Regions from separate parts of the Saccharopolyspora sp. ASAGF58 genome, predicted to be linked through region 1. Evidence: riboswitches for the same ligand, from Rfam matches in the RefSeq annotation. Region 1 holds a riboswitch; each other region holds the start of a gene.
What was found. A riboswitch is a leader RNA that binds a small molecule or an ion and turns the genes downstream of it on or off. The one in region 1 is predicted to bind cobalamin.

Region 1 (7,601 bases):
ACCTGGGCGGACCGCTTCGGCCTGAGCTGACCCCGACCCGTCGGTCCACAGTGGAGCAAGCTAACAGGGTTCCCGGGTGGCCGCGGCGGCTCGCCGCTGCCCGAACTCTGGGTACCCGGGCGTGCCGAGCGGTGCTTTCCGCACCGCGGATGCGGAGGGGGCTGTGATGAACGAGCGGTCATGGGGGCGGGCGGGTGCGGCCAGCGGGCAGGTCGCCGCCGTGTTGTTACTGGTCAGCGTGCTCCTCAATCCCTCGCCGCCGCCCAGCGACGAGGCGGCATGACCTTTTTCTACGTTGCCGTGCACCGCTCGACCGTGTTGCTGGCGGCGTTGCTCATGACAGTTGCCGCCGTGGTGTTCCTGTGCGCGGCTCCGTTGATCCCGAGCAGCGCACGGGCCACGATCAGCATCTCCCGGTAGTCGTCGGTTCAACCGAGAAGCTAGACGCTTGACCAAACTGGAGATCAATGGATCGTCAAGAGCCGGTAAGGAAGATCGTGCTCGGAGTCCGTCCGGGATGGGGATGTTGGGCCTTGGTGCACGTTGCATTCAGTCGTCGAGGAACGTCAGGTCGAGGTCGCGGAGGCGGTCCGGGTCGGCGAGGATGTCGAGCGCCACGACCTTTCCGCGGGCGACCGTGAACGCCGTGAGCGAGATTGGTCGGCCTTCCGAGATCGCAACCGCCCCGGGTGCGCCGTTGACGATCGCGGGTCGGGTCAGCTTGGCGATCTGCGAGAAGATGATCGCGCCCCCCGCCACCGCCTTCGCACCGCGCCGGGTGGTGTTCGGGCTCAGCGAGCCGCCGTCGGTGCGCACCACGACGTCTGGGTCGAGGACCGCGAGGAGAGCATCGAAATCCCCGGCGCGCGCGGCCGTGAGGAAGGCGTCTACGACTTCGCGCTGCTGGGCCAGATCTGCGTCCGGGGCCGGAGCCGCGCCCTGCACCCGCCGGCGGGCCCGGCTGGCGAGTTGGCGGGTCGCGGGCGAGGTACGCCCGACGATGGGGGCGATCTCGTCGAAAGGCACCGCGAACATGTCGTGCAGCACGAAGGCGAGCCGTTCGGCGGGCGTGAGGGTTTCGAGCACCACCAGCAGTGCGAGGCCGATCGAGTCGGCCATCAGCGCCTCGTGCTCCGGGGTGATGTTGTCCGGGCTGCTGATGACCGGGTCGGGCACATGCGTGTCCAGCGGCTCCTCGCGGCGGGCGGTTCGCGCGCGGAGCATGTTCAGGCACACCCGGCCGACGACCGTGGTGAGCCAGCCGCCAAGGTTCTCGATCTCGTCGGTGTCGGAGCGGCTGAGCCTGAGCCAGGCCTCCTGGACCGCGTCGTCGGCCTCGCTCAGCGAGCCGAGCATCCGGTAGCCCACCGCCCGCAGGTGGTCGCGGTGGGCCTCGAATCGGCCCGCCAGAAAATCCTTTTCGTCCATCGGTCGCAGCCCTCCGTTGCGTCGTAAGGAGTGACCCGCCGGACTCGGCCGATGTGACACGCCTACACCGGCGACGCTTCCTGGCGGGCAGCGATCAGGCAACTGCGGGTGGAGAACCCGGCCGTGGTGCTCCCGGATGCCATGAAGGGCAGCCACCTGTCGAAAGGTCGCCGACGTCGGTGGTGTGCCACGGCGGTCCCGGAGTCGATCGGGCTGCGCACCAGCCGGATCAACGGTTGCAGCGCCTGCATCCAAGGCCACTTCCGGCGGCATCACCGCCCGGTCACGGATGCGGCCAGATACCGGAGGTGCCGCGGCGGTGGCTGTCGACGAGGTGCGTGTCGACCATGCCGATCGCCTCCATGAGCGCGAACATGGTCGTCGGGCCGACGAATGCGAATCCCTTGCCCCGCAGTGCTTTTGACAGCGCCACGGATTCCGGTGACGTGGTGGGGATCTCTGTGATCGTCCGCGGGCGTGGCGTGGTGTCCGGTTTGAACGACCAGACGAATGCTTCCAGACCGTCCTCGGCGCGCAGTTCGGTGGTCGCGCGGGCGTTGGTGATGGCTGCGCGGATCTTGGCTTTGTTGCGCACGATTCCTGAGTTGTCGAGCAGGCGCGCGACATCTTCCTCGGTGTAGGCCGCGACGGCGTCCGGATCGAAGTGGTCGAACGCTTCGCGGAAGAAGGGGCGTTTGCGCAGGATCGTCGCCCAGGAGAGCCCGGCCTGGAAGCCCTCCAGGCTGATCCGCTCGAAGAGGGCCTGTTCGCCGCGCACGGGCATGCCCCATTCGGTGTCGTAGTACTCGCGCAGCAGTGGATCGCGGGCCGCCCACGGCGGACGCGCCAACCCGTCCTCGCCGATCACGACCCCGGCGTCGGTCGTGGTGTCTGCCGCTGCGGGACTCAATGTCTCGCTCTCCTCGGGTTCTCGTGGTGTGCGACCGGTACCTGGCCGCAGGTGCTTTTGGGTTATACCAGCAGAAAGTGCTCAAGGGGTCGAATCGGTGCGGTGCAGGAGCATGGTGCGGACCACTTCTCAGGTGCCGCCGTCACGGGTTGCGCCGCGCAGCCCGTCGAAGGTTCCCACTCGCCGAGGGCGATCAGGTCCTCGGTGGCGAAGGCGGTGCCGATCGTGCGGGCCGTTCTTCCACTCCCGGTACCGATCGGGCAGGCACACCGCGCAGGGCCGGTAGCCGGCCGCACGTGCGGTGGCCTCGTCCGCGAAGAACACCCGGTGCGCCATGTAGCCTCCGTCGGCGATCGCGCGCAGCGCGGACGGGCAGTCGAGCCGCCCGTAGATCCTGCCGCGCCGGTATCCGCCGAGGCGACCTGGCGCGGCGCTTACGTACGGTCGCCCGTCGGCCCCGAGCAGCGTGTAGGTCATCAGGTCGCGTCGTGGAAGACCAGCCCCAGCGTGTGGCGCCGTCCGGAACGCACCGGCGAGACCCCATGCCGCACCGGAGACGCGGACCAGCCGCGCGCCGAGCGCACCGGCCGGTCGCGAGTGGTGAACGCCAGGCCGTGCCCCTGCGGGATCAGCGTTGCGGTGCCCCGGGACTGGGCGCGGGAGCGCTGCTCCACCAGCGTGCTCATGCTGCCTCCAGGTTCAGCAGGATTGCTTTGGCCTCCACGCCGCCGACGTATCCGCCCGAAGTGCCGTCCGAGCGCACGACGCGGTGGCACGGCACCACGACCGGCAGCGGGTTCGTCGCGCACGCGCTACCCACCGCGCGCACCGCCCTCGGGCTCCCTGCGACCGTGGCGACCTCGGCGTAGCTGGCGGTTCGGCCGTAGGCGATGTCGGGCAGGTGCGACAGCACGTTGAGCCGGAACCCGCGCGAGAGGCGCCAGTCCAGCGGCAGGTCGAAGGTGCGCCGCCGCCCGGAGAAGTACTGCTCGATCTGCCGGGCGACCTCGTCCAGCCGGTCCGGTGCCCGCAGGATGCGCGGGCTGATCGTCGCGGCCAGCGACGCCAGGACTTTGTCGTGCCCCTGACGGGCGAAGGCGACCCGCACCAGGCCGCGTTCGGTACCGGCCAGCAGCAGCTCGCCGACCGGAGTGTCCATCGTGCGGTAGGCGACGTCGAGCAGCCCTTCCCGCTTGGCCGCGTTCACCAGCTCGATGTGCAGCCGCTTGCTGGCGTCGAAGTCGATCGCCGGGAGCGCGTCGAACAGGTGCCTGTCGTCGTTTTCGTGGATCGTCATCATCGCGCTTCCCCTCCCACGCTCGTGGCATGTCTGTACGTCGTGCGCAGTGTCTTTATGCCGTCCGCCGCGGCCCGGCGGGCGGCATCGGTGCTGCCGCCGAGGATCGCGGCGATCTCGGCGTAGGGCAGGTCGGCCAGGTAGTGGTAGGCCACCGCCATGCGCTGCTTGGTGGGCAGCGCGCTCAGCGCCGCCCACAGGTCTCCGTCCCAGTCCTCCGGGCGGCCCGTGGTGCTGGGCCGCTCAGGCACGCGCTCGACCATCACCGGTCGGCGTGCCGTCGCCCGGGTGACGTCGACCGCCTTGCGGTGGGCGATCGTGACCAGCCAGGCCTCCACGTTCGCGTCTTCGGCGAGCTCCGGGTAGGCGCGCAGCGCGGCCAGGAACGTCTCGGACCAGGCGTCCTCGGCGTCGGCCGGTCCGAGCACGGCCCGGCACACTCGCAGCACCATCGGGCCGTACTCGTCAACGATCTGCTCGAACGGTTTCACTTTCACTCCCCGTAGACGGCCCGGCCCGTCGGAACGTGAGATGCGGATCCGGCCCACGCCGCGATCGTCACCCGCCCGGGGGCCCCGCCGGTCGCGCGCCGCGCCGGCCCGCGGCTCGGGCGTCGCGACCCCACGTGACGAGCCTCTCACCGACGGCGCGAGGGCGAGCCGGAAGGGCGTGTTCACCACGGAAGTCACCGGATGCGCGGTGGTCGTCCGGCACGGTCCGCGCATGCCCCGGGCCCTTGCCAACGGCTGCCCAGTCGGTAGCCTCCGTTGTGCTGGTGGTTCGTCCACCCGGATCGCGACGGGAGTCGTGGCCGCGGGCGGGCGAGGCAAGAGGGAATCCGGTGCGAATCCGGGACTGCCCCGCAGCGGTGAGTGGGAACGAACGCCGTCCCCGGTCCGAGACCGGGCACAGCACTGGGCATGCGTGCCTGGGAAGCGACGGCCAGTAGGAACCCCGGCGTCGGCCGGGACGTGCCCGCGAGTCCGAAGACCTGCCACCGGTGCGCGCACCCGGTGGTGCGCGCGGTCCGGGGTCTCGCGGGAGGACCTGGCGGACGACCGGTTCGCGCCGCGCGGCGTTGCCGGTTCGCCTGCGCCTTCCCAGACCTCGGGGCATCCGTCGTCGAGCTCGCGAGGAGAGGGCGTTGACCAGCAAGATCGGATCTACCGTACTCGGCTATCCCAGGATCGGCCCCAACCGGGAACTCAAGCGCGCGTTGGAGCGCTACTGGTCGTCCCGCATCGACGAGGCGGAACTGCGTGCGGTCGCGCGGGAACTGCGCGTCGACGCGTGGCGCGCGCTGCGGGACGCGGGCCTGGATTCGGTGCCGGGCAACACGTTCTCGTTCTACGACCAGGTGTTGGACACCGCGGTCACCTTCGGCGCGGTCCCGCCGCGCTTCGCCGGGCTCGGGTTGGGTCCGCTGGACACCTACTTCGCGATGGCGCGCGGGGTGGAATCCGCGCCGCCGCTGGAGATGACGAAGTGGTTCGACACCAACTACCACTACCTGGTGCCCGAGATCGGTCCGGACACGCGGTTCTCGCTGGCCGACCGCACGCCGGTGGAGCAGTACCGGGAGGCCGCGGCGGAGGGCGTGACCACCCGACCGGTGCTGGTCGGCCCGCTCACCTTCCTGCTGCTGGCCAAAGCCGCCGACGGGGCCCCCGAGTCGTTCCGGCCGCTGGATCGGCTCGACGGGCTGCTCGATGCTTACGCGGAGCTGCTGGGCGAACTGCGCCGGGCCGGTGTGGAGTGGGTGCAGCTGGACGAGCCAGCGTTCGCTGCGGACCGCACGCCGGACGAGCTCGATGCGCTGCGCGCCGCGTACCAGCGGCTCGGTGAACTGGAGGAGCGCCCGAACCTGCTGGTCGCGGGCTACTTCGGTGATCTCGGCGAGGCTCTGGGCGCGCTGGCGTCCAGCCCGGTCGAGGCGCTCGCCGTCGATCTCGTCGCCGGGAAGTCCACAGTGGCTTCGGTGTCGACGGTTCGGGGCCTGAGCGGCAAAACCCTGGTCGCCGGGCTCGTCGACGGGCGCAACGTCTGGCGCACCGATCTGGACAAGGCGCTTGCAACCGCAGCCACGCTGCTCGGCTCGGCCGACGAGGTAGCGGTCAGCACGTCGTGCTCGTTGCTCCACGTGCCCTACGACGTCGCGGCGGAAGCCGCCATCGATCCGCAGGTGAAGTCCTGGTTGGCGTTCGCCGCGCAGAAGGTTCGCGAGGTGGTCGTCCTCGGCCGTGCGCTGAGCGAGGGCCGCGACGCGGTGGCTGGTGAGCTGGCCGAGGCACGAGCCGCGATTGCCGACCGCGCCAGCGCGGACCGGGTCCGCAACCACCGCGTCCGGGCGCGGCTGCAGGCTCTGCGGCCGGAGTACTCGCAGCGCAGCGACTACGAGGCGAGGCGCGCCGCCCAGCAGAAGTCCTTGCGCCTGCCCGCATTGCCGACCACGACGATCGGTTCGTTCCCGCAGACCACGGACGTCCGCAAGGCGCGCGCCGCGTTGCGCTCCGGCCGCATCGACCAGGCGACCTACCGGCAGCGGATGCGGGACGAGATCGAGCGCGTCATCCGGCTGCAGGAGGAGATCGGGCTCGACGTCCTGGTGCACGGCGAACCCGAGCGCAACGACATGGTGCAGTATTTCGCCGAGAACCTGAACGGCTTCGCCAGCACCGACAACGGCTGGGTGCAGTCGTACGGATCGCGGTGCGTGCGGCCGCCGATCCTCTTCGGCGACGTTGCCCGCCCGAAACCGATCACTGTCGAGTGGACGAGTCACGCCCAGCGGTTGACCGAGAAACCGGTCAAGGGCATGCTCACCGGCCCGGTGACGATCCTGGCGTGGTCGTTCGTCCGCGACGACCAGCCGCTGGCGGACACCGCGAAGCAAGTCGCGCTGGCCATCCGGGACGAGGTGAACGACCTGGAAGCCGCCGGCATCCGGGTCGTCCAGGTCGACGAGCCCGCCTTGCGCGAACTGCTGCCCCTGCGCTCGGCACAGCACGCTGACTACCTGGACTGGGCGGTGACGTCGTTCCGGCTGGCGACCTGCGGCGTCGCCGAGTCCACCCAGATCCACACCCCCTGTGCTATTCGGAGTTCGGCGATGTGATCAACGCGATCGTGGCGCTGGACGCCGACGTCACCAGCATCGAGGCCGCCCGCTCGCGGATGGAGGTGCTGGCAGACCTCAACGCGGTCGGCTTCGGTCGCGGCGTCGGGCCCGGCGTTTACGACATCCACTCGCCGCGCGTGCCCGAGACCGCCGAGGTCGTGGATCTGTTGCGGGCCGCGCTCGCGGCCGTTCCGGCGGAGCGGTTGTGGGTCAATCCCGACTGCGGGCTGAAGACCCGCGGCTACGCCGAGGTCGAGGCGGCGCTGAAACACATGGTCGGGGCCATCGCCGAGCTGCGCTGACGGCGGACCCGCGGGCGGCGCGTGCGTCGAACAGGACTCCGGTCAGGTGTTCACGCGGCGGATGGGAGTTGGTCGTCGCGTCGGACCAGTGCCGCGTAGCGGCCGTCGGCGGCCAGCAGTTCGTCGTGCGTGCCGCGCTCCACGATCTGGCCGCCGTCGAGCACCACGATCTGGTCCGCGTGGCGCACGGTCGACAACCGGTGCGCGATCGTGATCGTGGTCCGGCCCGAGGACAGCTCGTCGAGAGCTTTCTGCACCGCGCGTTCGGTCCGGGTGTCCAAGGCGCTGGTGGCCTCGTCGAGGATCAGGATCGGCGGGTCGCGCAGGATCGTGCGGGCGATCGCGAGCCGCTGCTTCTCCCCGCCGGAGAACCTGTATCCGCGCTCGCCGACCAAGGTGTCGTAGCCGTCCGGCAGCTCGGCGATGTGGTCGTGGATCTTCGCCGCCTTCGCCGCGGCGACCAGTTGTTCGTCGGTGGCGTCGGGCTTGGCGAAGCGTAGGTTCTCGGCCACCGAGGCGTGCAGCAGGTAAGGCTCCTGGGAGACG
Region 2 (7,601 bases), 2.2 Mb from region 1:
GGCGACCGCTGCGAGGGTGGTTCGCAGGGAGCGCTGGGTGCTGGTCGTGCCTTCCTGGACCACCGCCACCGGGGTGTCCGCCGGGCGGCCGTTCTTGATCAAGACGTCCGCGAAGGCCTCGATGCGCTGCACCGCCATGAGCAGCACGAGGGTGCCGCGCAGCCGCGCCAGCGCCGTCCAGTCCACCAGGCAACGTTCGTCGTCGGGCGCGACGTGCCCCGAGACGACCACCACCTCGTGGGCGACTCCCCGATGCGTCACCGGCACGTCGGCGACCGCCGGGGCTGCGAAGGCGCTGGTCACACCGGGCACGACCGTGACCGGCACGCCGGCTTCGGCGCACGCCAGCAGTTCCTCGAAACCGCGACCGAAGACGTACGGGTCGCCGCCCTTCAGGCGCACCACGAACTTGCCCGCCCGCGCGTTGTCGATCAACGTGCTGTTGATGACCTCCTGGTTTGCGGCCCGGCCGTAGGGGATCTTGGAGGCGTCGACGACCTCGACGTGCGGACCCAACTCCTCCAGCAGCTCCCGCGGCGCGAGGTGATCGGTGATCACCATGTCCGCCTTGGCCAGCAGGCGGCGCCCGCGCACCGTGATCAGGTCCGGCGCCCCCGGGCCGCCGCCGACCAGCGCCACGCCCGGCTCCGGCGGCTCGGCGTGCTCGTCGGCGACTCCCGCCTGCAGCGCCTCCAGCAGCGCGTCGCGCACCGCCGCACTCCGCCGCGGCTTGCCGCCGGCGAGCACTCCGAGCAGCAGCCCGTCGTGCTCCGCCACTGCGGGCGTCACCGCGCTCCCTTCGGTCGCGCGGTCCGACCGCACGCAGAACACGCGGCGCCGCTGCGCTTCCGCGCCGACCGCGGCGTTCACCGCGTCGTCGGACGCGGCTGCCACCGCGTACCAGGCTCCGTCGAGGTCGCCGTCGCGGTACCCGCGCCGGCTCCAGGTGATCTCCCCGGCGTCGGCCAGGGCCTCCACCGCCGGGGTCGCCCCCGGGGCGATCACCTCGACCGTTGCTCCGGCGCTGATCAGCCGGGGTAGTCGCCGCTGCGCGACGGTGCCCGCGCCGATCACGACGACTCGGCGCCCGGTGAGGTCGAGTCCGGCGAGGTAGTGCTTATCGGGTTGTGTGGCCATGTGCGTGTCCGTGTCCGTGACCGTGTCCGGTCGGATCGTCGGGGTGGTGGTGCGGTGTCTGCGGTGCGCCCAATTTGTCCTCGAACCCCGGCAGCAGCACCCGGTAGGCGCAGGTGTCGCAGTTCATCCGGATGTCGCCGTGCAGGGCCTCGTGGTAGCGCTCCACGACGAGATCTACCAGGGCGTCGCAGTCTCCCAGGTATCCGGCGACGCGGACGTCGATGTCCGGCGCGGAGCTCGCGTACTCGCGTGCCTGGTCGACCACGCGCTGCGGAAGCACGCCGTCGAACAGGAAGTACGGGGCGACCACGATCCGCTTCGCCCCGAGCCTGCGAGCCCGTTCCAGCCCACCGGCGACGTCCGGTGGTGCCAGGGAGATGAACGCGGTTTCTACCGTGTCGAAGCCGCAGGTCTCCTGCAAGAGCCGTGAGACCTTGCACACTTCGGCGTTGGCGTCGGGGTCGGTGGAACCGCGGCCGACGAGCACCACGGCGGTGTCGGGCCAGTCGGCGCGCGGCACCACGGCCTCGATCCGTTCGGCGAGCAGTTCCAGGAGGATCGGGTGCGGTCCGAGCGGGCGGCCGAACACGAACGACGTGCCGGGGTGGCGGCGGACTTCGCGTTCCAGCGCGGCCGGGATGTCGCCCTTGCCGTGCCCGGCGGCGACGAGCACGAGCGGCACGGCGGCCATCCGGCGGTGGCCGCGGGCGGTGAGCTCGCTCCAGGCTTCGGTGACCGCGGGGGCGGACAGCTCGATGAACCCGCCTGCGATGTCGACGCCTGCGGCCGACATCCGGGTGCGCAGGCGGTCGAGGAAGGCGTGGAACTCCGTCACACCGCTTTCGTCCACCGTGCCGTGGCCCACGACCAGCAGCGGTTCGGTCACCGGTTACCTCCAGGTTCTGCCCAGTAGAGGAGGGCATTGATCGCGGCGGCGGCGATGGCCGCACCGCCGCGTTCGGTCAGGGTGGTCACGGCCGGTAGGCCGCTGCGCCGCAGCGCGGCCTTGGCGTCGACCGCGCCGACGAAGCCGACCGGGACGCCGACGACGAGCGCCGGGCTGAGCCGGCCGGTCTCGGCGAGGCGGATCAGCTCGAACAGCGCGGTCGGGGCGTTGCCGATGGCCCACACCGCGCCGTCGGGGTGCTCTTCGGCGGCCAGCCGGATGCCCGCGGCGGATCGGGTCAGGCCGGCGGTCGCGGCGAACTCGGCGACACCGGGGCGGTCCAGGCCGATTTCGGCCGGGCGCGCGGTGATCCCGGCCGCGACCATGCGCACGTCGGTGATCAGCGGCGCGCCGTCGAGCAGCGCCGCGCGGCCGGCCCGCAACGCAGTTTCGCCGGCGACGACCTCGCCGGTCCAGCTCGGGTCGGCGGTGGTGTGCACGACGCGCTCGACGACCGCCCTGGCCAGCGGCGGGAAGTGGGCGAAATCGGCCCTGGACCGCATGATCCGGTAGGACTCGGTCTCGATCGGGTGCACGGTGCGGTCGGCTGGAGTGCCACCGCTCTCCCCGGCTGGAGTGCCACCGCTCTCCCCTGCTGGTGCGAAACCGCCGCTCATTCGACTTCGGGCTCCTTCCGGGATTTGAGGTGCCACCACAGCGCCGCCCCGCCCCAGACCGCCAGGAACAGCCCGAGCGTGATGTAGCCGAGCAGTTCGAACTGGTCGCTCACGGCCGCGATCCCGTCCAGGAACGACAACCCGTGCTCCGCCAGCAGTCCACAGAGGACGATGAAGGCGATCACGGCGGCCAGCACGACGGTCAGGGCCGTGGTGGTCACGTTCACCCACAGCCGCCGCAGGGGCCGCGCCAGCGACCAAGTGTAGGCGCGGGACATCAGCATCCCGTCCACGCTGTCCACTGTGCACATTCCGGCGGCGAACAGCAGCGGCAGGCTCAGCACCGCGATGGCGGACTGGTGTTCGGTCGGCGACACCATGGCCAGCACCGTGATCTCGGTGGCCGTCTGCATGCCGAGCCCGAACAACAGCCCGATGCCGAACAGGTGCCAGGAGCGGCCGACGCCGCGCATCCGCCCGCGCAGCAGCCGGGCGAGCAGGCCGCGCCGCCCCAGCACCAGCTCGACCTCGGCCTCGTCGACCGCGCCGCGGCGGGCGCGGCGCAGCAACCGCAGGGCGTCGCGCAGCACCAGCGCGTTGAGCACCGCCAACGAGCTCAGCACGGCGACCACGATCAGGTCCACGACGGTGGCGACCTGCACTCCGGCCTGCTCGGCCCACTGCTGCGCAGCGGGTCCGGCAATGAAGGCGATCGCGGCGGCGAGGAACAGCACGACGCTGGCGTGCCCGAGCGCGAACCACATGCCGGTCGACACCGGTCGGCGGCCGCGCTGCATCAGCAGCCTCGTCGCGTCGTCGATCACCGCGACGTGATCCGCGTCGAACCCGTGGCGCAGGCCGAGCAGGTACGCCGTCGTCCCGGCGGCGGCCAGCCCGCCGACCGCGCTGAACGATTCTTGTTGCAACAGGTAGGCGCTCCAGCCCGCTAGGTGGAGCACTCCGACGGCGGCCAGTACGACCGCTGCTTTCCGGCGCTCGGCGGCGCCCCAACCGGCCTGCGGCCGACTCGCTTCGGTATCCCAAGACATGGGATCTCCGACCTCCTGGGTTTCCCGCCCGAGGGGCTCGGTGTCCGCGCGTCGCGGCGCGACGCGGGGCCGACGCGCAGTCTCCTGACTCCCGGATCGACGCGGTTCCCCTGCCTTCCAGCTGCTGGCAGCCGTGGCAACGAGTGGGGCCCACTCCCCGGTCACAGTGGCGGGACCGTCCCGGATTCGCACCGGGTTCCTGCACTGTCGGCGGCCGTATCTTTCCTTGCCCACCACCCAAGGTCAAACCCCGTGAGGTCGATCACCGATCCGGCCAGCGGATACCCAAATGGGTGAATTCGACTCTTTCGCCGTTCCGGTCGGCCAGCGCATGCTTGGGCTACGGCGACCTTGAGAGCCCGGTTTTCCTGGGCTTATCTGATCAAAAACGGGAGAGATCGAGTAGGCTGCCAGGCGTCGGGATGCTCCCGGCAACGGCCCGTTCAGGACCCAAGGATCACACGTATCAGCCAAGGCTGGTGAACCGTTCGTTCGGGGTCCCTGGCAAAAGATCGGGACGTAGCCATCACCGCAGCTCGCGGAACGATGGCCGATCGGCTGAGACTGCCCAGCCTGGACTCCAGCCGTGCACCAGTGGTACGGCGGAGAGCGAAATGTCCTGCTCGAACAAGTAACAGCAACGAGTAGGAAGCAGGCGACCATGAACGAGACCCACACCATCACGTTGAACCTGCAGGTCGTGGAGGCGGGCGCGAAGACCACCGCCGACGTCGGTTTCACCACTCCGGGCGGTCAGGCGCTGCACGGCCACGGCACGGCGCGGCGCCACCCGGACGACCCGGAGGTACCGCAGATCGGCGACGAGATCGCGATCGCCCGCGCCCTGTTCGAGCTGGCGCACAAGCTACTGGACAACGCGGCGCAGGACATCGGCGACCGCCTGCACCGCCGCGTGCACCTGCCCGCCTGACGCACAGGTGAAGGGCACCTTCGGCGGTCCGGGGGCGCCCTTCACGTCGTCCGCAGCGCGATCACGAGTGCCGCGATCGCGGGTGGCTGGCCCGCGCCGACGCACGTGTTCGTGCCGATCGGCTATGCGCTGCTCGCGGGCAGGTCAGCCCACCGCCTCCTGGATCCGCTTCCAGGCCGCCAGCACGTGACGCCGCTCGGTCTGCGGCGAACCGACCGCGAGCCGCAGCAGCGTCCCGCCGCCCACCTTGGTGTGGGTCAGGTACAGCTCCCCCGACTCGTTCAGCGATTCCATCAGCCGGTGGACCCGATCACCAGCGTCCTCTGTGGATAGTTCGGGGAACAGCGGCCGGAAGCAGACCAGGCCCAGCGGGTGCGGCTCCAGCAGCTCGAAGCGTGGGTCGTCGCGGACCCAGCCAGCGAACTCCTGGGCGAGGCCGACGGTGGTGCGGATGTGCTCGCGCAGCCCTTCCGCGCCGTACCAGCGCAGCACCGACCACAGCTTCAACGCCCGGAACCGGCGACCCAGCGGCACCTGCCAGTCCCGGTAGTCGATCACCTCACCGGACGCGGTCGCCGGGTTGCGCAGGTACTCGGGCAGGATCGACAGCGCGTCGATCATGGGCCGCCGGTCGGCCATCCACAGCAGGCTGCAGTCGAAGTTGGTCAACAGCCACTTGTGCGCGTTGGTGCAGTAGGAATCGGCGAACTCGGCGACGCCGTCGTTGATCCAGCGCAGCTCCGGGCACACCGCGGCAACACCCGCGTACGCCGCGTCCACGTGCAGCCAGACCCCACGCGCCCGGCACACGTCGCCGACCTCACGGACCGGATCGATCGCGGTCGTCGAGGTGGTGCCGATCGTCGCGCACACGAGTGTGGGCACCGCGCCGGCGGCGAGGTCCTCGGCGATCAGGGCGTCGAGGTGCTTCGGGTCCATGCCGAGCGAGTCCGGGTCGACGTCGACGATCCGGACGTTGTCCGCGCCGATGCCGACCATCCGCGCCGCGCGCTCCAGGGACGAATGGGTGTGCGTGGAGACATAGAGCATGTGGCGCCGGGTGATGCCCCGGCTCGCGACCTGGCCGTCGCTGACCCGCTGCAACGCCGCTAGGCAGGCGACCAGCGCAGCGCTGGAGGCGGAGTCCTGGATCACCCCGCCGCCGACGGCATCGGTCCGGAAGTGCTCGGGAAGGCCCAGCAGCTCGGCCATCCAGTCCACGACCACAGTCTCCAGCTCGGTGCACGCGGGACTGGTCGCCCAGACCATGCCCTGCACGCCGAGCCCGCTGGAGAGCAGGTCACCGAGGATCGACGGGCCGGTGGCGTTGGCCGGGAAGTAGGCGAAGAAGTTCGGGTGCTGCCAGTGCGTCACGCCCGGCATCAGCACCGCGTCGAGGTCGCTCAGCACCCGCTCGAACGGCTCGCCCTGCTCGGGCGGATGCGCCGGGAGCTGCGACCGGACCTCACCGGGCCGCACCTGCGACCGAACCGGATGCTTCTCGACACCGGCGTAGTAGTCGGCGATCCAGTCGACGACCTGCCGACCGAACGCCCGGAACTCCTCCGGCGACATGTGGCCACTCATCACAGCCAGCTAAGCACGCCCCCGCACCCGAAGCCAGGGACGAAGAAGCCGCGGCAGAGGAGGGCGAATCATCCGTCTTGGCTCAGTCTTCCTGCTCCGATTCGGACAACCGCCCGACACGCGCGTCGGTCGGGAGGCCATAGTGGCCCGCCGCCTCGGACACCCGGACCTTTTCGTCCAGCCCTGCCGCTTCAGCCAACCCTGCCACGCGGGCACGTCGAGCGCGCTCGCGGTACGCCAACAGGTCGTCCAGCCGAATCCGGCGATGGCGGCCCGGCTGTTCGAAAGCGATCTCGCCTAAACGAACCAACGAACGCGATCAGCGGAGCAGGTCGATGGCATCCGCCGGGCAGATCTCGACGCATTCCCCGCAGGCCGTGCAGCGGTCCGCCAGGACCACCGGGCGGCCCCGGGCCGGGCGGAGGGCGTGCACCGGGCAGGTCAGGAGGCAGGCCCCGCACGCCGTGCAGGCCGTCGAGATCACCAGCGGGTCAGCGGGCATCCGCCGCCATCCACCGGTAGCCCCGGGGCGTCACCATCCGACCACCGACCACGCTGGACTGCGAGGAGCCGACGAGCACCGTGGTGAACATGTCCACCTCGGCCGGGTCGAATTCGCCGATCGGGGCGCACCACACCCGCTGCCCGGCACGGCTGGCCTGGCGGACCGCGCCGACCGGCGTGGTCACCGGGCGGTGCTCCGCCAGGATCTCCAGGGCCCGGCCGAGCTGCCAGTGCCGCTGCCCCGAACGCGGGTTGTAGAAGCACACCACTAGGTCGCCCTCGGCCGCCGCCCGGACGCGTCGCTCGATGATCTCCCACGGCGTGTGCAGGTCGGACAGGCTGATCAGCGCGTGGTCGTGGCCCAGCGGCGCGCCCAGCAGCGCGGACGCCGCCAGCGCCGCCGTCACCCCCGGCACGCCGACGACCTCGATGTCGACGCCGGCCTTCTCCAGCGCCGGGCTGGCCATCGCGTACACCCCGGCGTCACCGGAGCCGATCAGCGCCACCGCGCGCCCCGCCCGGGCCAGCTCCACCGCCTCGGCGGCGCGGGCCTCCTCGGCGCCGAGCCCGGTGGCGCGCACCTCGGTGCCGGGGCGCAGCAGGTGCCGCACCTGGTCGAGGTACTGGTCCAGACCGACGACCACGGAGGCGCGGCGCAGCTCGACGTCGGCGCGCGGGGCTCGCAGGTCGGGCGCGCCCGGGCCGATGCCGATGATGGCCAGTCGACCGCGCGGCCGGATGCGGGCGGCGGCGACGGTCACGTTGTCGCCCTTGATCTTCGGCACCACCAGCTCGACGGGCGCCCCGGCGCCCAGCCGGGCGGCCGCGTG
Region 3 (7,601 bases), 3.1 Mb from region 1:
CCTTCGGCGACGGCCGCCAGGTACTCCCAGGCCGTGTACCCGAGCCCGTGTCCGAAGTGGAACGCCGGATTGACGCCCCGATCCTGGTAAGCGCGGTAGCCGACCAGGGTTCCCTCGGTGTAGTGCAGTTCGCCGTCCACCGGCTGCACGCCGGGCAGCGGCACCGGGACGTCGCCCAGTTCGGCCGGGAAGGTGGTCGGCAACCTGCCGCCGGGTTCTGCCCGGCCCAGCAGCACGTCGGCCAGCGCGTCCCCGTACTCCTGGCTGCCGAACCACGTCCACAGCACCGCGCGGACGTCGGACGCCCAGGGCATCAGCACCGGCGACCCGGCGTTGACCACCACGACCGTGTTCGGGTTCACCGCGGCAACCTTGCGTACCAGCTCGTTCTGGGCGCCCGGCAGGTCCAGCGAGACGCGATCGCGGCCCTCGGTCTCGACCTCGTCGTTGGTGCCAACCACGACGACCGCGACGTCGGAGTCGCGGGCGATCGCCAGCGCGGCGGCGAGTTCGCTCGCGTCGTCCCACTCCTGCGCTCGGTGCCCGATCCCGACCGCCACCAGCGCGTCGGGGCGCTGCGGGGTGAACTCGACGGTCATGTTTGCCCGGCCGTCGGCGTCCAAGTCCGACTCGACGAGCACGACGTTGAACCGCTGCTCGGGCGGTTCCAGCATGCCGCCCAGCGGGTCGTCGATCCCGTTGGTGCGCACCACGTCCGCAGCCAGCACCTCCCGGCCGGAGAGCTCGACGCGGAAGCGCCCGGTGCCGTTCACCCCGAACACGTGCTCGCCGAGATCGAGTTGGAGCTTCCCCTGCAACCGCAACGCCTTCGCCCCGGGCGGCAGGCCGCCGAGCCACATCAGCCGCTCGGTTCCGCGCAGCTCGCTGTCGAGGACTTCTCCCTTGTCACCGAGGTATTCGACCCGGATACCGGTGCCCTCGCCGGCCGGGTCAGCAACCTCCTCGCGCGGGATCACGTCCAGCAACCGCCGATGCCGCACACCGCGCTGGTAAACCACATCCGCGTCGGGCAGCGCCGCGCGCAATCCATCCAGCGGAGTCACCACGTGCGGCGGGCTAACGTGCGACGACCCGCCTCCCTGCACCACCGGGATGGTGGCGTTCTCACCGATCACCGCGACCTTGGCGACCATCGGGCCGATCGGCAGCAGCGGCGCATCATCGACGATCTCGTTGCGCAACAACACGAATCCCTGCGTCGCGAGCCGCCGGATGACCGGCCTGGCCTCCCCCGAAGGCCCGCCGCCGGGTTCGGAATCTTCGAAAGCACCTACCCGATCGGCCAACCGCAGCACCCGCAGGACCTTGTCGTCGAGAACTTCTTCCGGGACCTTGCGCCGCGCCACGGCCGCTGCGAGTTTCCCGTCGCTCCACGGGCTTTTCGGGCCGGGCATGGCCAGGTCGAGGCCGCCGAGCGCCGCCGCCTCCAGCGAGCGGGTGGCAAACCAGTCCGACATGAGCATCCCGTCCCACGCCCACTCGCCCTTGAGGACATCGTTCACCAGAGCGGAATTCTCGGTCATCGTGCGCCCGTTCACCGAGTTGTAGGCGGCCATCATCGCCCACGGCGAAGCCTTCGCCACGATCCGCTCGAACGGCTTGAGGTAGATCTCGCGCAGCGCCTGCTCGTCGACCACCGCGTCGTAGCTCAGCCGCTCGGTTTCGCTGTCGTTGGCGACGTAGTGCTTCGGAGTCGCGGCCACCCCGCGCGACTGGATGCCCGCGACGACCTCGGCACCGATCTCGGCGATCAGCAGCGGATCCTCCGAGAAGTTCTCGAAATTCCTGCCCCCGAAAGGACTTCGGTGCACGTTGATCGTCGGCGCCAGCACCACGTGCACACCCCTGCGGCGCGCCTCGTCGCCGAACACCTCACCCGCGGTGCGCGCCGCCGCCCGATCCCAGGTCGCCGCCAGCGCGGACGCCACCGGGAACAGCAACGACGTGTCGCGCTCGTCCCATGCCGTGCCGCGCACCCCGTTCGGCCCGTCGGAGAGCACCAACGACCGCAGCCCGATCTTCGGCATCGGGTGCAGGGTCCAGAGGTCGGCACCGGTCAGCAACCGCGCCTTCTCTGCCGCTGTCAACTCCGAAACCAACGACAGGAGTTTCGCCTCGTCCACCGCTACCCCTTTTCGCCGACCTCCGGCCGCCAAGTCTCGACCACCTCGCCCGCACTGTCGACCAGGACCACGACACTCCGTTATCTGCCCATCCGATCACTCCCCGAACCCAACATGTAGTGTGTCGCTCGCTGGTGGTTCACCGGAGGCGTCCGGTGAGGCAAGAGGGAACCCGGTGCGAATCCGGGACTGCCCCGCAGCGGTGAACGGGAACGAACGTCGTGACCCGGCTGCCTGACGGCAGCGGGTAGAGCACTGGGCGAGCAGCCTGGGAAGCCACGACCAGTAGGCCGCCCGTGAGTCCGAAGACCTGCCGCCGGTGCACGCTGCGAAGCGTGCTGTCCGGGACTTCGAGGGCGGGTCCGCGTGGACGACCAGCGGCTCCTGCCGCCGTGTCTCCTCGCGCGCCGTCGTGGTCCGCCGAGCTCGCGAGGGAGAGAGCCCGTGACGGCGACACTCAACGACTGGACCCGCGTGTCCACTGTGGTCCACCACGCCTGCGCCGGACTGCCCGGCGTGTCGGCCGATGCCGTGCTCGAAGAGGTGCGGCGCACCGGCTACGCCGGTATCAGCGACGACGAGCTCTCGCTGGCCCAGGTCATGGCGGCACGCACGCTCATCGAGACCGAGCCGAACTATTCGCAGGTCACGGCCCGCCTCTTGCTGGACCGGATGCGCCGCGAGGCGCTGAGCTTCCTGGGCGAGCCGCAGGAGGCCGACCAGGAGCAGATGCGCGACCACTACCCGGCGTACTTCGCCGACTACGTGCGCCGCGGTGTCGAGCTGGAGCGGCTCGACCCGGAACTGGGCTCCTTCGACCTCGACCGGCTGGGCCGCGCCCTGGTGCCGGAACGCGACCTGACCTTCGGCTTTCTCGGCCTGCAGACTCTCTACGACCGCTACTTCCTGCACGAAGACGGCGCCCGCTTCGAGCTGCCGCAGGCGTTCTTCATGCGGGTCGCGATGGGCCTGGCGCTGCGCGAGGACGACCGCGAGGCGCGGGCGATCGAGTTCTACCACCTGCTGTCGACGTTCGACTTCATGTGCTCGACCCCGACCCTGTTCAACGCCGGCACCACCCGGCCGCAGCTGTCCTCCTGCTTCCTGACCACTGTGGACGACGACCTGTCCGGGATCTTCCACTCCATCAGCAACAACGCGCGGCTGTCGAAGTACGCGGGCGGACTGGGCAACGACTGGACGCCGGTGCGTGGCATCGGCGCCCACATCAACGGCACCAACGGCAAGTCCCAGGGTGTGGTGCCATTCCTGAAGATCGCCAACGACACCGCCGTGGCGGTCAACCAGGGCGGCCGGCGCAAGGGCGCGGTGTGCGCATACCTGGAGACCTGGCACATCGACGTCGAGGAGTTCCTCGACCTGCGCAAGAACACCGGCGACGACCGCCGCCGCACCCACGACATGAACACCGCGAACTGGGTGCCCGACGAGTTCCTGCGCCGCGTCGAGGCCGATGAGCAGTGGACGCTGTTCTCCCCGGATGAGACGCCTGACCTGCACGACCTCTACGGCAAGGCGTTCGCCGAGCGCTACCGCGCCTACGAGCAGGCCGCCGACCGCGGCGAGATCCGCGTGTTCCGCCGGGTGCGCGCGGTGGAGCTGTGGCGGCGGATGCTGACGATGCTCTTCGAGACCGGCCACCCCTGGATCACCTTCAAGGACCCGTGCAACCTGCGGTCGCCGCAGCAGCACAGCGGGGTCGTGCACTCCTCCAACCTGTGCACCGAGATCACCCTGAACACCAGCACCGACGAGGTGGCGGTGTGCAACCTCGGGTCGATCAACCTGGCCCGGCACGTCGACGCCGACGGCATCGACGCCGCGAAGCTGGAGCGCACCACGCGCACCGCCGTGCGAATGCTGGACAACGTCATCGACATCAACTTCTACACGATCCCCGAGGCACGCCGGTCCAACCTGCGGCACCGGCCGATCGGGCTGGGCCTCATGGGCTTCGCGGACGCGCTGTTCGCGCAGCGCATCCCGGTTTCGTCGGAGGCCGCCGTCGAGTTCGCCGACCGCAGCATGGAGCAGATCAGCTACCACGCGATCGCCGCGTCCAGCGAGCTCGCGGCCGATCGGGGTCGGTACGAGTCCTTCGACGGATCGCTGTGGAACCAGGGAGTCCTGCCCATCGACTCGCTCGACCTGCTCGCCGACGCCCGCGGCGGCGACGTCGACCTGGACCGCTCGTCCACCCTGGACTGGGAGGCGCTGCGTGAGCGGGTGCGCACCGTCGGGATGCGCAACTCCAACGTGATGGCCATCGCCCCGACCGCCACGATCTCCAACATCTGCGGCGTGAACCAGTCCATCGAGCCGGTCTACCGCAACCTGTACGTCAAGGCGAACATGTCCGGCGACTTCACCGTGGTCAACCCGCACCTGGTCGCCGACCTGAAGCAGGCCGGGCTGTGGGACGAGGCGATGATCGCCGACCTCAAGTTCCACGACGGCAGCCTGCTGCCGATCGAGCGGATCCCACAGCAGTTCAAGGAGCTCTACGCCACCGCGTTCGAGATCGAGCCGCGCTGGCTGGTGGAGGCGGCGGCACGCCGGCAGAAATGGATCGACCAGGCGCAGTCGCTGAACCTCTACGTCTCCCGGCCCAGCGGCCGAACGCTCGACGAGCTCTACCGCCTCGCCTGGCGGAAGGGCCTCAAGACCACGTACTACCTGCGCTCCACGAGCGCGACCCACGTGGAGAAGAGCACCCTGCGCGGCACCGACGGCAAGCTCAACGCCGTCCCGACGGCGCCGACCGCCACCGGCGCTGCTTGCTCGGTCGAAGACCCCGACTGCGAAGCCTGCCAGTAACACCCCACCCGGGTCACGCCGCAATTTCAATGGAAATCGAATCGCCGATTTCCATTGAAATTGCGGCACCCCGAGGCCGGGTCCCAGTCAAGTCCTGTTCGACGCGCGGACTCGACCTGCGCGATTTCCCTTGGAGCAACACAGCATGACGTCCCTGCAGTCCCCATCCTCGGCCGCCGGGCTCGGCGAGATCGACCGCGCCGGTGGGCGCGTCGACGTCGGAGACAAGGCGATGATCAACGCCCGTGCCGACGTCAACCAACTGCTCCCCCTCAAGTACGGGTGGGCCTGGGAGAAGTACCTCGCGGGCTGCAACAACCACTGGATGCCCACCGAGATCTCGATGCAGGCCGACATCGCGCTGTGGAAGTCCACCGACGGCCTCAGCGACGACGAACGCCTGCTGCTCAAACGCAACCTCGGCTTCTTCGCCACCGCCGAATCCCTGGTGGCCAACAACATCGTCCTCGCCGTCTACCGGCACATCACCAACCCCGAATGCCGCCAGTACCTGCTGCGGCAGGCCTTCGAGGAGGCCGTGCACACCCACACCTTCCAGTACATCTGTGAAAGCCTCGGCCTCGACGAGGGCGAGCTGTTCAACATGTACCGGGAGATCCCGTCGATCGCCGATAAGGACGCCTGGGCGCTGCAGTACACGCGCAGCCTGGAAGACCCGGACTTCACCACCGGCAGCACCGAAACCGACCAGGCCTTCCTCCGCGACCTCGTCGCCTTCTACGTGATCTTCGAAGGCATGTGGTTCTACACCGGGTTCGCGCAGATCCTCGCGCTGGGCCGGCGGAACAAGATGGTCGGCATCGCCGAGCAGTACCAGTACATCCTGCGTGACGAATCGATCCACCTGAACTTCGGCATCGACTGCATCAACCAGATCAAGCTGGAAAACCCGCACCTGTGGACCGAGGAATTCCAGGCCGAGATCCGGCAGATGCTCACCGAAGCCTGTGAGCTGGAAATCGCCTACGGTCGCGACACGATGCCCCGCGGCATCCTCGGCATCAACGCCGGCCTCTGCGCCCAGTACATGCACTTCATCACCAACCGGCGCTGCGCCCAGCTCGGCCTGGAACCGGTCTTCCCGGAAGCCGACAACCCCTTCCCGTGGATGTCGGAGGCCATGGACCTGAAGAAGGAGAAGAACTTCTTCGAAACCCGGGTCATCGAATACCAGTCCGGCGGCTCCCTCCAGTGGGACTGACTCCCCGACCGACCAGGTGAAGCGAACGGCCTGTTCACGCCATTAGGGGCGGAGTGAACAGGCCGTTCGCTTCAATTGTGATCACTCCCACCCGTCGACGATGTAGCAACCCGCCGCATTCAGGCCCCCGCCCCGCCGGCACGTGGCCTAACGTCGGGTGATGATCACACCGGCTGAGGGGAGGGAAATGTGATCATCTGAGGATTCCGGAGCACCGTCCAACGGCTGGCCGGCCTGCTGCTCGTCTGCCCGGGCTGCCGCGGGACGGACGCGACGACCCTCAACAAGGGTGTCCCGAAGTTCACGCTGTCCTTCGTCCCGCTATTCCCGGCCAGCACCCGGTACACGCTGACCTACACATGGTGCGGCACGATGTCTCCGATCAGCAAGGATGAGGCGGAACAGCTCCAGGCCCAGGCACCGCCGCAACCCAGCAGGGCCTGCGGTCTTGATCACGAGCAAACCGCTCCTTCCGACGCGGAGCCGACCAGCTTCGCATACTTGCCGAGCACGCCTTTGCGGAGAAGCGGCGCCGGTGGGGACCAGTGCTCGCGGCGCCGCACGAGTTCATCGCCGTCGACGAGCAGGTCCAGGGTGCGGTTGGTGAGGTCGAGGCGGATCGGGTCGCCGTCCTGCACCAACGCGATAGGTCCGCCATCGGTCGCTTCCGGCGCGACGTGCCCGATGCACAGCCCGGTGGTGCCGCCGGAGAATCGGCCATCGGTGACCAGCAGGACGTCCTTGCCGAGGCCGGCGCCCTTGATCGCGCCGGTCACGGCGAGCATCTCCCGCATCCCCGGCCCGCCGCGCGGCCCCTCGTAGCGGATGATGACGACGTCACCGGGCTTCAGCGAGCCGTCCTCCACGGCGTCCATGGCACCCTGCTCGCCGTCGAAAACCCTTGCCGTACCTTCGAAACTCGTCGAATCGAAGCCCGCGCTCTTGACCACCGCGCCGTCGGGCGCCAACGATCCGCGCAGGATGGTGAGACCGCCGGTGGGGTGGATCGGGTTCGACAGCTGGTGCAGCACCTCGCCGTCCAGCTCCGGAGGGTCGAGCTCGGCGAGGTTCTCCGCAACGGTGCGACCGGTCACCGTCATGCAGTCGCCGTGCAACAGGCCCGCGTCCAGCAGGGCCTTCATGACCACCGGCACTCCACCGATCCGGTCCACCGCAGGCATCACGTACCGGCCGAACGGCTTGACGTCCGCCAGGTGTGGCACCCGGTCGCCGATCCGGTTGAAGTCGTCCAGCCGCAGATCGACCTCGGCTTCCCGCGCGATCGCGAGCAGGTGCAGCACGGCATTGGTCGACCCGCCGAAGGCCATGGTCACGGCGATCGCGTTCTCGAACGCCTCCTTGGTGAGGATCTGCCGAGCGGTCAGCTGCCGGGCCAG
Region 4 (7,601 bases), 2.3 Mb from region 1:
TCGTTGCGTGCTCACCCGTTCCCATTCGGTACGTTGGCTGCATGTCCGAGCAGGAGGCCTGGCACACGCGGATCGTCCCGCAAAGCCCGCACGCCCAGCTGCAAGCCACGCAGACGCTCATCAGCATGGAACGGTGGCGCAACGTCGCACCCGAGCGACTGGTCCCCGAGCTTGAAGTCTTCTTCTCAGCGGGCTGGTGTGTCGATGCGCTGGTCCAGGCACTGCACGATCGCCCCGACGGGTCACCACAGAAGCAGGTCAGCACCGCCAAGCGCACCGACCTGGTGCGGTACCTGCTCAACCAGTGGCGCGACAGCCAGGGCATACCGGTGGCGCCGCCGGTGGAGGCCGGCGAAGGCACCGGCGCGGTAGCGACGACCTCGAGCGAACAGCAGCGGGACGAAACCCGGTCCCGGGTACACCACCAGTGGCCGCGAACGGTCCCGCCGGAGACCTGGGACCAGGTGGCCGCAGCGGTCAAACGGCTCCGCGCGGCGATGCGGTGGCTCGACGAGCAGATCAGCGACACCGAGCTGCGGGAGCTGACCGCACCGTTCTTCCGGGCCGGCTGGAGCGTGAACTGTCTGCTGCACGCGCTGAAAGTCTCGGGCAGAACGCACCGGGCGGCCCCATTCGAGCCGGATCCCCGGAAAGCTCTCGGCGAGGCACTGCAGGCCCGGCTGGCGACCTGGACCTACACCAGCAACCACCTGCCGAAACGCCCACCCATCCCGGTTCTGTCCTATGAGGAATGGGACGCACGGCAAGCCGCGCTCGGTGCCTACGACGTGCGGGAAAAACGCAAGTCGGCATCACAGGTACAGCTGGAAGCCCTGCAGCAGGCCCGTGCCACCGACGCGCGACGGCGCGCTCATCGAGCGCTGGAACGGTTGAACGAGATCCGGGCCGAGTCCAAAGCCGAGCAGTCCTTGGACGCGCTGTACGAGATCGGGCCGGCGGCACCACGGCTCCGCGGCGAGGACGGCCCCGTGCGCGCAACCCAAAAGGCCATTTTGCACGAGCGGTTGATCGAGGGTGTCGAGTTCCTGACCGCCACCGACGCCGGGTTGATCCAGTGGCTGCGGTCGCTGGTGGAGATGGAGCCCGAGGCCATCGGGCCCGAAGCGGCGCAGGTGACCCGGGCCCGGCTGCGGGACTCGCGGACGATGGCAGCGCTGGCCGCCCTGAAGCACTACGGCGGCGTCGGCGGACACGAGTTCAGCGGCACCACATTGGCCATGGCGCAGTACGTGGCCAGCGGCGCCGACCTCGAAGCCAGCCAAGAAGTCTCAGACCTGTGGCGGGTGCTGCGCAAAGCCATCCGGGCCCACGACCAGCGCAGGCGAACCAGCAAGCCAACAGCAGCAGGTGCTCAACAGCACGTTCGCGGCGGCCCCATCCGCAAGGCCTTCACCCGCCCGTAGCACCTGGGGTGAGCCCAACGCCTCAGCTGGCCGGGTCCGGTTCGGTATGAGTGACTCCGCCCGCTGCTGGTGCGCCACCGATTCCAGGCGGCGGCGCTCCAACGCCGACACCGACCTGGCATCGGCCGCAGGTTCGTCGGGCATGCGGTGCTCCCGGTCGGCAGCACCGGCTGGCCGGGAACCTCGATTGCCGAGTCAGCGGGAATACGGGGCGCGGTACAGGATCGGACGCAGAACTGGCAGCGATGGAAGCTACCGCTTGGCGCGGCCACGGTGCCACACGCGAGAAGCCGCATGGCTGATGAATCACGGCGCCTGAAATGGCGACAGAAATGGCTTCCCTAGCAGGCCACCGGTCGTAGCGACCCGGTCCAGCACACATTGCGGTCATCATCGCGGCCCTGCAGGACGTGCGGCCTGCGTGCACCGCAAAGTTCGGCGATAGCTGTCGCTCTCGCCCGTGGCGACGGCTTCCGGGGCCCGCGGGATCACGCGTGTGTGGCCGTGCCGGTGAATCGGATGTGCGGTGGGCCTTCCGGATTCGGCTTGGTGATGGCGCATTCCACGCCGTAGACCGTTCGGACCAGGTCCTCGGTGAGGACTTCGGCGGGGCTGCCCGCCGCTACGACCGCACCGCGCTGGAGGACGACCAGCCCGTCGCAGAAGGTTGCGGCCAGGTTCAGGTCGTGCAGCGCCACTACCGCTGTCACCGGCAGTCGGCGGACCAATTCCAGGAGCGCGAACTGGTGGGCGATGTCGAGGTGGTTGGTCGGCTCGTCCAACAGCAGTTCCGTTGGCTGCTGCGCGAGCGCGCGGGCGATCTGGACGCGTTGGCGTTCGCCGCCGGAAAGGGTGTGCCAACGCCGGTCGGCCAGCGCTTCGAGGTCAGCGTGCATGAGTGCCCGACGCACTGCCTCCGCGTCGGTGTCCCGTGCGGTGCCCCACGAACTGCGGTGCGGCGTGCGACCGAGGGAAACCACTTCGGTGACGGTGATGTCGAGCTCGGTGGTGGATTCCTGGTCGACCAGGGCGATCCGGCGGGCGAGGGCGCGGCGGCCGATGCCCGTGATGTCCACGTCGTCGACGAGGACCCTCCCCGAGGACGGTTGGCGCAGACCGGCGAGCAACCGCAGCAGCGAGGACTTCCCAGATCCGTTGGGGCCCAGCAATCCGAGGGTCGAGCCGGGTTCGACCTCAACGCGTATCCCGTTCACGATTGCCGCGCCACCGCGTGACCACGACACGTCCAGGGCGCGCAGGCTCATGGCATGCCTCTCCTCCGGATCAACAGGAACGCGAAGGCGGGCACTCCGACCAGCGCCGTGACGACACCGACGGGCACTTCCTGCGGCGCGGCCACGGTTCCGGCCAGTGCATCGACCCAGACCAGCAGGACCGCGCCGAGCACTGCGGTGGTCGGCAGCAGGGCGCGGTGTCGGGTACCTACCAGGAACCGGGCGGCTTGCGGGAGCACGAGCCCGACGAAACCGATAGCACCCGAGGTGGCCACCAGCGTCGCGGTCAGCAGCGCGGTTCCCACCAGCAGCAGCCCGCGAACTCGCGCCACCGAGATGCCCAGCGAAGCGGCGGAATCGCGACCGAAGGCGAACGCGTCGAGCGAGCCGGCCTGCGACTGGCAGAGCAACAGCCCCACCGCGCAAACGATGCCGGCCAGCGCGACGTCGTCCCACCGCGCTCCGGCGAGCGAACCGAGGAGCCAGAACAGCACGCCCTGGGTCTGCTGGGCGTCGGCGGAGGTCATCACGATGTAGGAGGTCAGCGCCGAGAACAGCTGGCTGCCGGCGACACCGGCGAGGATCACCCGGCTGGTCCCGCCGCCTGCCAACGCCGACAGCCCCATCACGAGCGCGAACGCGACCATGGCACCGCCGAACGCCCCGGCAGCCAGCCCGATCGTCCCGGCACCGACCCCGAGCACCGCGATCGCCACCGCGCCGGTGGACGCTCCCGCCGAAATCCCCAGCAGGAAGGGATCCGCCAGCGGATTCCGCAACATCGACTGCAGGACCGCCCCGCACACGCCCAGCCCCGCGCCACAGATCGCGGCCAGCAGCGCCCGCGGCAGGCGCAACTCCCACACGATTCCCTGCGTGATCCGGGAAACGCCGGTGGTGCCCAGTCCCAGCTTGGCGCGGACCACTTCGGCGACCTCTGCGACCGAGATGTCGGCAGGCCCGATGGTGATCACGAAGGCGATCGACACCACGAGCACCGGCAGGGCGCCGCCGACCAGCCAGGCGGCGCGGACCTGACGCACCACTACCGCTCCACGGCGACGAGCTTGTCGGCGAGCGCCTCGATCCCGTCCACGGTTCGCATGCTGGTGTTCAACGCGGTGCCGGACATGGGGATCCAGTTCTCGCCGCGCACGACGTCCAATTGGGACACTGCGGGATCGGTGCGCAGAAAGTTGATCTTGGACTGGAGGCCGTCGCCTTCCTGATCCCGGGTGAGGTCGCCCAGCACGAGCAGCGTCGGGTTGCGGCTGAGTACGTCCTCCCAACCGACCTGCGGCCACATCGACGCGACGTCGTCGTAGGCGTTGCGCACTCCCAGCGCGCGCGTCATGATCCCCGGGGATCCGGTTCTACCTGCCACGTAAGGCGCTTCGGTTCGCGCGAACCAGAACAGCACCGATTGCTCTTGCCGGGAGGGCAGATCCGCGACACGCGCCTGCGCAGCAGCGACCCGTGCGCACATGTCGGCGACCAGCGCCGCACCGCGGTCCTGCACCCCGAAGATCGTGGCGATCTCTTGGACCTCGCGGTAGATGTCCGCCAGTTCGGTCGGCTCGCCCAGCGGCGCTTCCTCCGGGAGGCAGTTGCTGGGCGAGAGGTAGGTTGGTACGCCCAGCTCTTCGAAGCGTTCGCGGGAGGCGACCATCGAGTCGGTGAAGACCGCTTGGTAGGCGCCGAGGACGATGTCCGGCTCAGTCGCGAGCACGCTCTCGAACGACGGGGCGTTCTCCGCCAGCCGGGGCACCTGCTCGTTCGCGGCGGCGAGGTGCGGTGCGACTGGGTCGGTCCAGGTCGCGGTGCCGACCATCCGGTCCTGCAACCCCAGGGAGAGCATGATCTCGGTCGTGCTCTGGTTGAGGCTGACAGCTCGTTGCGGCGGCGCTTCGACGACGACGTCCTGACCGCAGTTGCGCATCGAGACGGGTTCGCCACCGGCGCGCTCGTCGGCCGGGGGCGCCGAACAGCCGCAGAGGGCAATGGCCAGCACGCCTGCGAACAGGGTCTGGTGCCCTGGCCGAGACGCGCGAAACCGCGCGGGGAACAGCATCGTCCGCATCCTTAGCTCGGGCTCGTACGCGGAGCCGCCAATTCGCCGACCGGTTGGCGCGCTGGACCTGCGCCGACCGGGAACCAGCAGGTCTTCGGGCTCGGGTTCTGCTGGACGGAGAACCTTCCCAGGCGGGTGCCCAGTGGTCCGGCCCGCTCGTGGGCCGCCCCGTCCATCACCCCTACCGCTGCGCGTCAGCTCCGGATTCCGACCGGATTCCCTGACCCGTACACCGGGTACGACTGATTCGCTCACACCCTAACCGCCCGACGTTGCGCGACCGATGTGAGAGATCTCGCACGGTCGCGCCGCGTGCGGCTGCCGTGGTGCCGAGCGTCGGGCGTGTTTCCCGGGCGATCGGATATACCTCCATCCACATGGTGGCGCCGCCCGCGAACGCGTTCTGCCCCGGCGAGTTCCGCGACGGTGGGCAATTCCGTGCCAGAGCAGCTGGGCGACCTCCTCGAACGAGCATCGGGTGGCCAGGTCCTCGACCGGGTGGCCGCGGTAGGTCAGCCAGTTGCTGTCCGGGTTGACCATGGAGATGTAATCCCGGCGACGACCCCGGGCAGTCCCTTGTGGACCTTCTTGCTGCAGGTGGGCATGATTGTCCCCGCTGCGGAATTCGGAACGGTCGAATGATTCGGGGTTTATCCGGGAAAGGGTTCTGGAGGGGGAAGGTCCTGCATCCGGTCGACCAGATCGCGCCGCCGCGCTCGGCGATGGTGGCCAAGCCGGTCTCCGCGGCGTGCATTGCCAGCCGCAGCAGGGTGCGGGTTGCTGCTCCAGCGTCATGTCCGCCGAGCGGGCCAACCGGCTGCTCCAGGGGAGCTAACCCGTCGCGTTCTCCCACGAATGTCGAGTCGGTTTGCCTAGTGTCGGCGGGACCGACATCAGGCGTCCGCTGGCCGGGGGTGTCGATGCCGAGGGCGACCAGCCCTCTGGGGCTGTGCGGTGCGAGCGGCTCGCGATGTCGGCCGGACGCGGGGTGCTGCCAGGGGCCCCGCGTCGAAACCCGACCGACGGGAGTGTGCTTGATGATCAACCGACGATGGCGCGGGGCGGTCGCCACGATCGCCGCCGCGGGGCTCGCCCTCAGCGCACCGGCGACGGTGCAGGCGTCCGGACTGGACGGTCGTGAGATCGGGCCGGCCGCGGAACAGAAGACGATGCTGCTGGTGCACGGCTACAACCCGGATCCCCCCACCAACTGCAACGGGTCGACCTGGGACAAAGCCCTCGAATACTACCAGGAAGCGGGCGGCCGGGATCGTTCCTCGATGCGGACGATCGGCTACTACGAGGGCGACCGGGCATTCTGCGATGACGTGATCGGCGACGGTCAGGCCGACCGCGAGCGGCCCATCCAGGAAATCGCCAAGGACTTCGCCAACTACATCTACGCGGAGTACACCAGCAAGGGTGAGGAGGTCGACATCGTCGCGCACTCGATGGGCGGCCTGATCACCCGCGTCGCGGTGCTCGGCACCCGCGAGGGCTGGAGCGGCTTCCCACCCAGAGTGGCGGTGGAGGACATAGTCACGCTCGGCACCCCGCACCAGGGGCTGATCAACGGGTGCCGCAATCCCGATGCGGATCCCGACGACAAGTGCACCCGGCAGTGGAACCAAATGACCCCGGCGGGCGAAGGCGGGTCGGGTTTCATCGACAAGCTGCACGAGTCCGCGCCCGGCCGCAACGACCGCGGCTTGGACGATCCGTGGGCCGCCGGGATCGACTGGAGCCTCGTCAGCTCGCTGGAAGACGAAACCGTGTCGTACTACTCCGGCATCGACAAGGGCTACTTCGCGCACCAGAAGTACGGTTACGACGAGGATCTGAACGACAACGGCGTCGACGAATGCTCGGACCCGAACGTCAGCCACGCCAACCTCCGGCAGCTGACCGGTGCGGGCGGTTACTGCCTCCGCTACTGGCACCACGGGGCGGACGGCGGCCCCTACACCACCGAGAACGGCTGGTCCCCACTGAAGGTGGCCTTCAAGGCAGTCACCTACAAGGGCGACGACCTACCGCGATGACGACCGACCGCGGTGACGACCGACCGCGGTTACAACCGACCGTGGTGCGGGCCCGATTTCCGCACCACGGTCACACTCCCGCTGCGGCCTGGATCGCATCGTTGCGATGCACGCCCGTTGGCTCACCGGTACGACGATCAGGCCTGAACACTCGGATTTGACCGGTCAGCGGTGCGGCGGGAGCTGGCCCGAGCCAGCCCGCCAAGGACCATGGCGACCAGCCCCAGCACCAGGGCCAGGTAGCCCCCGACGATTCCATTGCCGGTGCCGGGGCCGCCGTCGGCGGTGACCGCCACCAGCCCGCCGTTGACCACGGCGATCAGCCCCGCCACCAGGGCCACGATGGCCCCCCTTTTCCCGGTGCCGTTGCCGATACGACCCGCGGACCGAGCCCGAGCCAGCCCGCCGATGACCACGCCAACCCCCGCCAGTAGCGCCGCCGAAGTGGCCCAGACTCGGTCGGGGGTCCAGCCGTAAACAAGGGGCGCGGACGGCTGGGCTAAGGCATGCGCGGCCGCCGGTGTGGCAAGCGCGAAACCTCCGAGCAGTGCGACTGCGGCGGTGGCAAACATGCGACGGACGGACATGAGGTGCTCCTTCTCCCACGACTGGACATCGCTGATCATGTCCGCTGGACCCACCGCCGGTCGTTGTGCGGACGCAGGCAATTTCGTGCTGCCGCCGGTGCCGTAGCCGGCTGCTGCGGATGCCGCAGGAACCGCGAAACTACCGCGGGTGCGGTAGGCGCCCGATCATCTGTGCGCGGGAGTCGCCCGCGCGAACAGCTGGCTAGGGTTCACGCATGAGCGGCGGACGGATCGGCGTCAGG

Region 2: linked by a shared signal. The riboswitch ahead of FDZ84_RS04720 (HoxN/HupN/NixA family nickel/cobalt transporter) and the one ahead of metE (5-methyltetrahydropteroyltriglutamate--homocysteine S-methyltransferase) in region 1 are both predicted to bind cobalamin.
Region 3: linked by a shared signal. The riboswitch ahead of FDZ84_RS18020 (ribonucleoside-diphosphate reductase subunit alpha) and the one ahead of metE (5-methyltetrahydropteroyltriglutamate--homocysteine S-methyltransferase) in region 1 are both predicted to bind cobalamin.
Region 4: linked by a shared signal. The riboswitch ahead of FDZ84_RS22125 (ABC transporter substrate-binding protein) and the one ahead of metE (5-methyltetrahydropteroyltriglutamate--homocysteine S-methyltransferase) in region 1 are both predicted to bind cobalamin.

What each region holds. Positions count from the first base shown of each region.
Region 1 covers NZ_CP040605.1:6,879,351-6,886,951, reverse strand. Annotated here, with positions in the region: gene FDZ84_RS32405 (threonine/serine dehydratase) at 1-30, shown strand, start outside; gene FDZ84_RS32400 (hypothetical protein) at 280-420, shown strand; gene FDZ84_RS32395 (sigma-70 family RNA polymerase sigma factor) at 550-1,428, opposite strand; gene FDZ84_RS32385 (DNA-3-methyladenine glycosylase I) at 1,712-2,338, opposite strand; gene FDZ84_RS32380 (Ada metal-binding domain-containing protein) at 2,468-2,815, opposite strand; partial or broken gene FDZ84_RS32375 (2OG-Fe(II) oxygenase) at 2,815-3,030, opposite strand; gene FDZ84_RS32370 (methylated-DNA--[protein]-cysteine S-methyltransferase) at 3,021-3,638, opposite strand; gene FDZ84_RS32365 (RNA polymerase sigma factor) at 3,635-4,132, opposite strand; cobalamin riboswitch at 4,464-4,628, shown strand; partial or broken gene metE (5-methyltetrahydropteroyltriglutamate--homocysteine S-methyltransferase) at 4,780-7,055, shown strand; gene FDZ84_RS32355 (ABC transporter ATP-binding protein) at 7,106-7,601, opposite strand, start outside.
Region 2 covers NZ_CP040605.1:1,058,803-1,066,403, forward strand. Annotated here, with positions in the region: gene cobA (uroporphyrinogen-III C-methyltransferase) at 1-1,137, opposite strand, end outside; gene FDZ84_RS04710 (sirohydrochlorin chelatase) at 1,118-2,023, opposite strand; gene FDZ84_RS04715 (precorrin-8X methylmutase) at 2,020-2,700, opposite strand; gene FDZ84_RS04720 (HoxN/HupN/NixA family nickel/cobalt transporter) at 2,697-3,749, opposite strand; cobalamin riboswitch at 3,827-3,951, opposite strand; gene FDZ84_RS04725 (DUF1876 domain-containing protein) at 4,411-4,680, shown strand; gene FDZ84_RS04730 (pyridoxal-dependent decarboxylase) at 4,825-6,255, opposite strand; gene FDZ84_RS39925 (hypothetical protein) at 6,350-6,475, opposite strand; gene FDZ84_RS04735 (DUF362 domain-containing protein) at 6,587-6,769, opposite strand; gene cobJ (precorrin-3B C(17)-methyltransferase) at 6,759-7,601, opposite strand, start outside.
Region 3 covers NZ_CP040605.1:3,764,079-3,771,679, reverse strand. Annotated here, with positions in the region: gene FDZ84_RS18025 (glycoside hydrolase family 3 protein) at 1-2,144, opposite strand, end outside; cobalamin riboswitch at 2,263-2,477, shown strand; gene FDZ84_RS18020 (ribonucleoside-diphosphate reductase subunit alpha) at 2,589-4,982, shown strand; gene FDZ84_RS18015 (ribonucleotide-diphosphate reductase subunit beta) at 5,128-6,204, shown strand; gene ilvD (dihydroxy-acid dehydratase) at 6,657-7,601, opposite strand, start outside.
Region 4 covers NZ_CP040605.1:4,609,485-4,617,085, reverse strand. Annotated here, with positions in the region: gene FDZ84_RS22140 (hypothetical protein) at 42-1,424, shown strand; gene FDZ84_RS22135 (ABC transporter ATP-binding protein) at 1,913-2,689, opposite strand; gene FDZ84_RS22130 (iron ABC transporter permease) at 2,686-3,702, opposite strand; gene FDZ84_RS22125 (ABC transporter substrate-binding protein) at 3,705-4,730, opposite strand; cobalamin riboswitch at 4,798-4,992, opposite strand; gene FDZ84_RS22120 (citrate/2-methylcitrate synthase) at 4,989-5,270, opposite strand; gene FDZ84_RS22115 (triacylglycerol lipase) at 5,768-6,772, shown strand; gene FDZ84_RS22110 (DUF6223 family protein) at 6,910-7,359, opposite strand.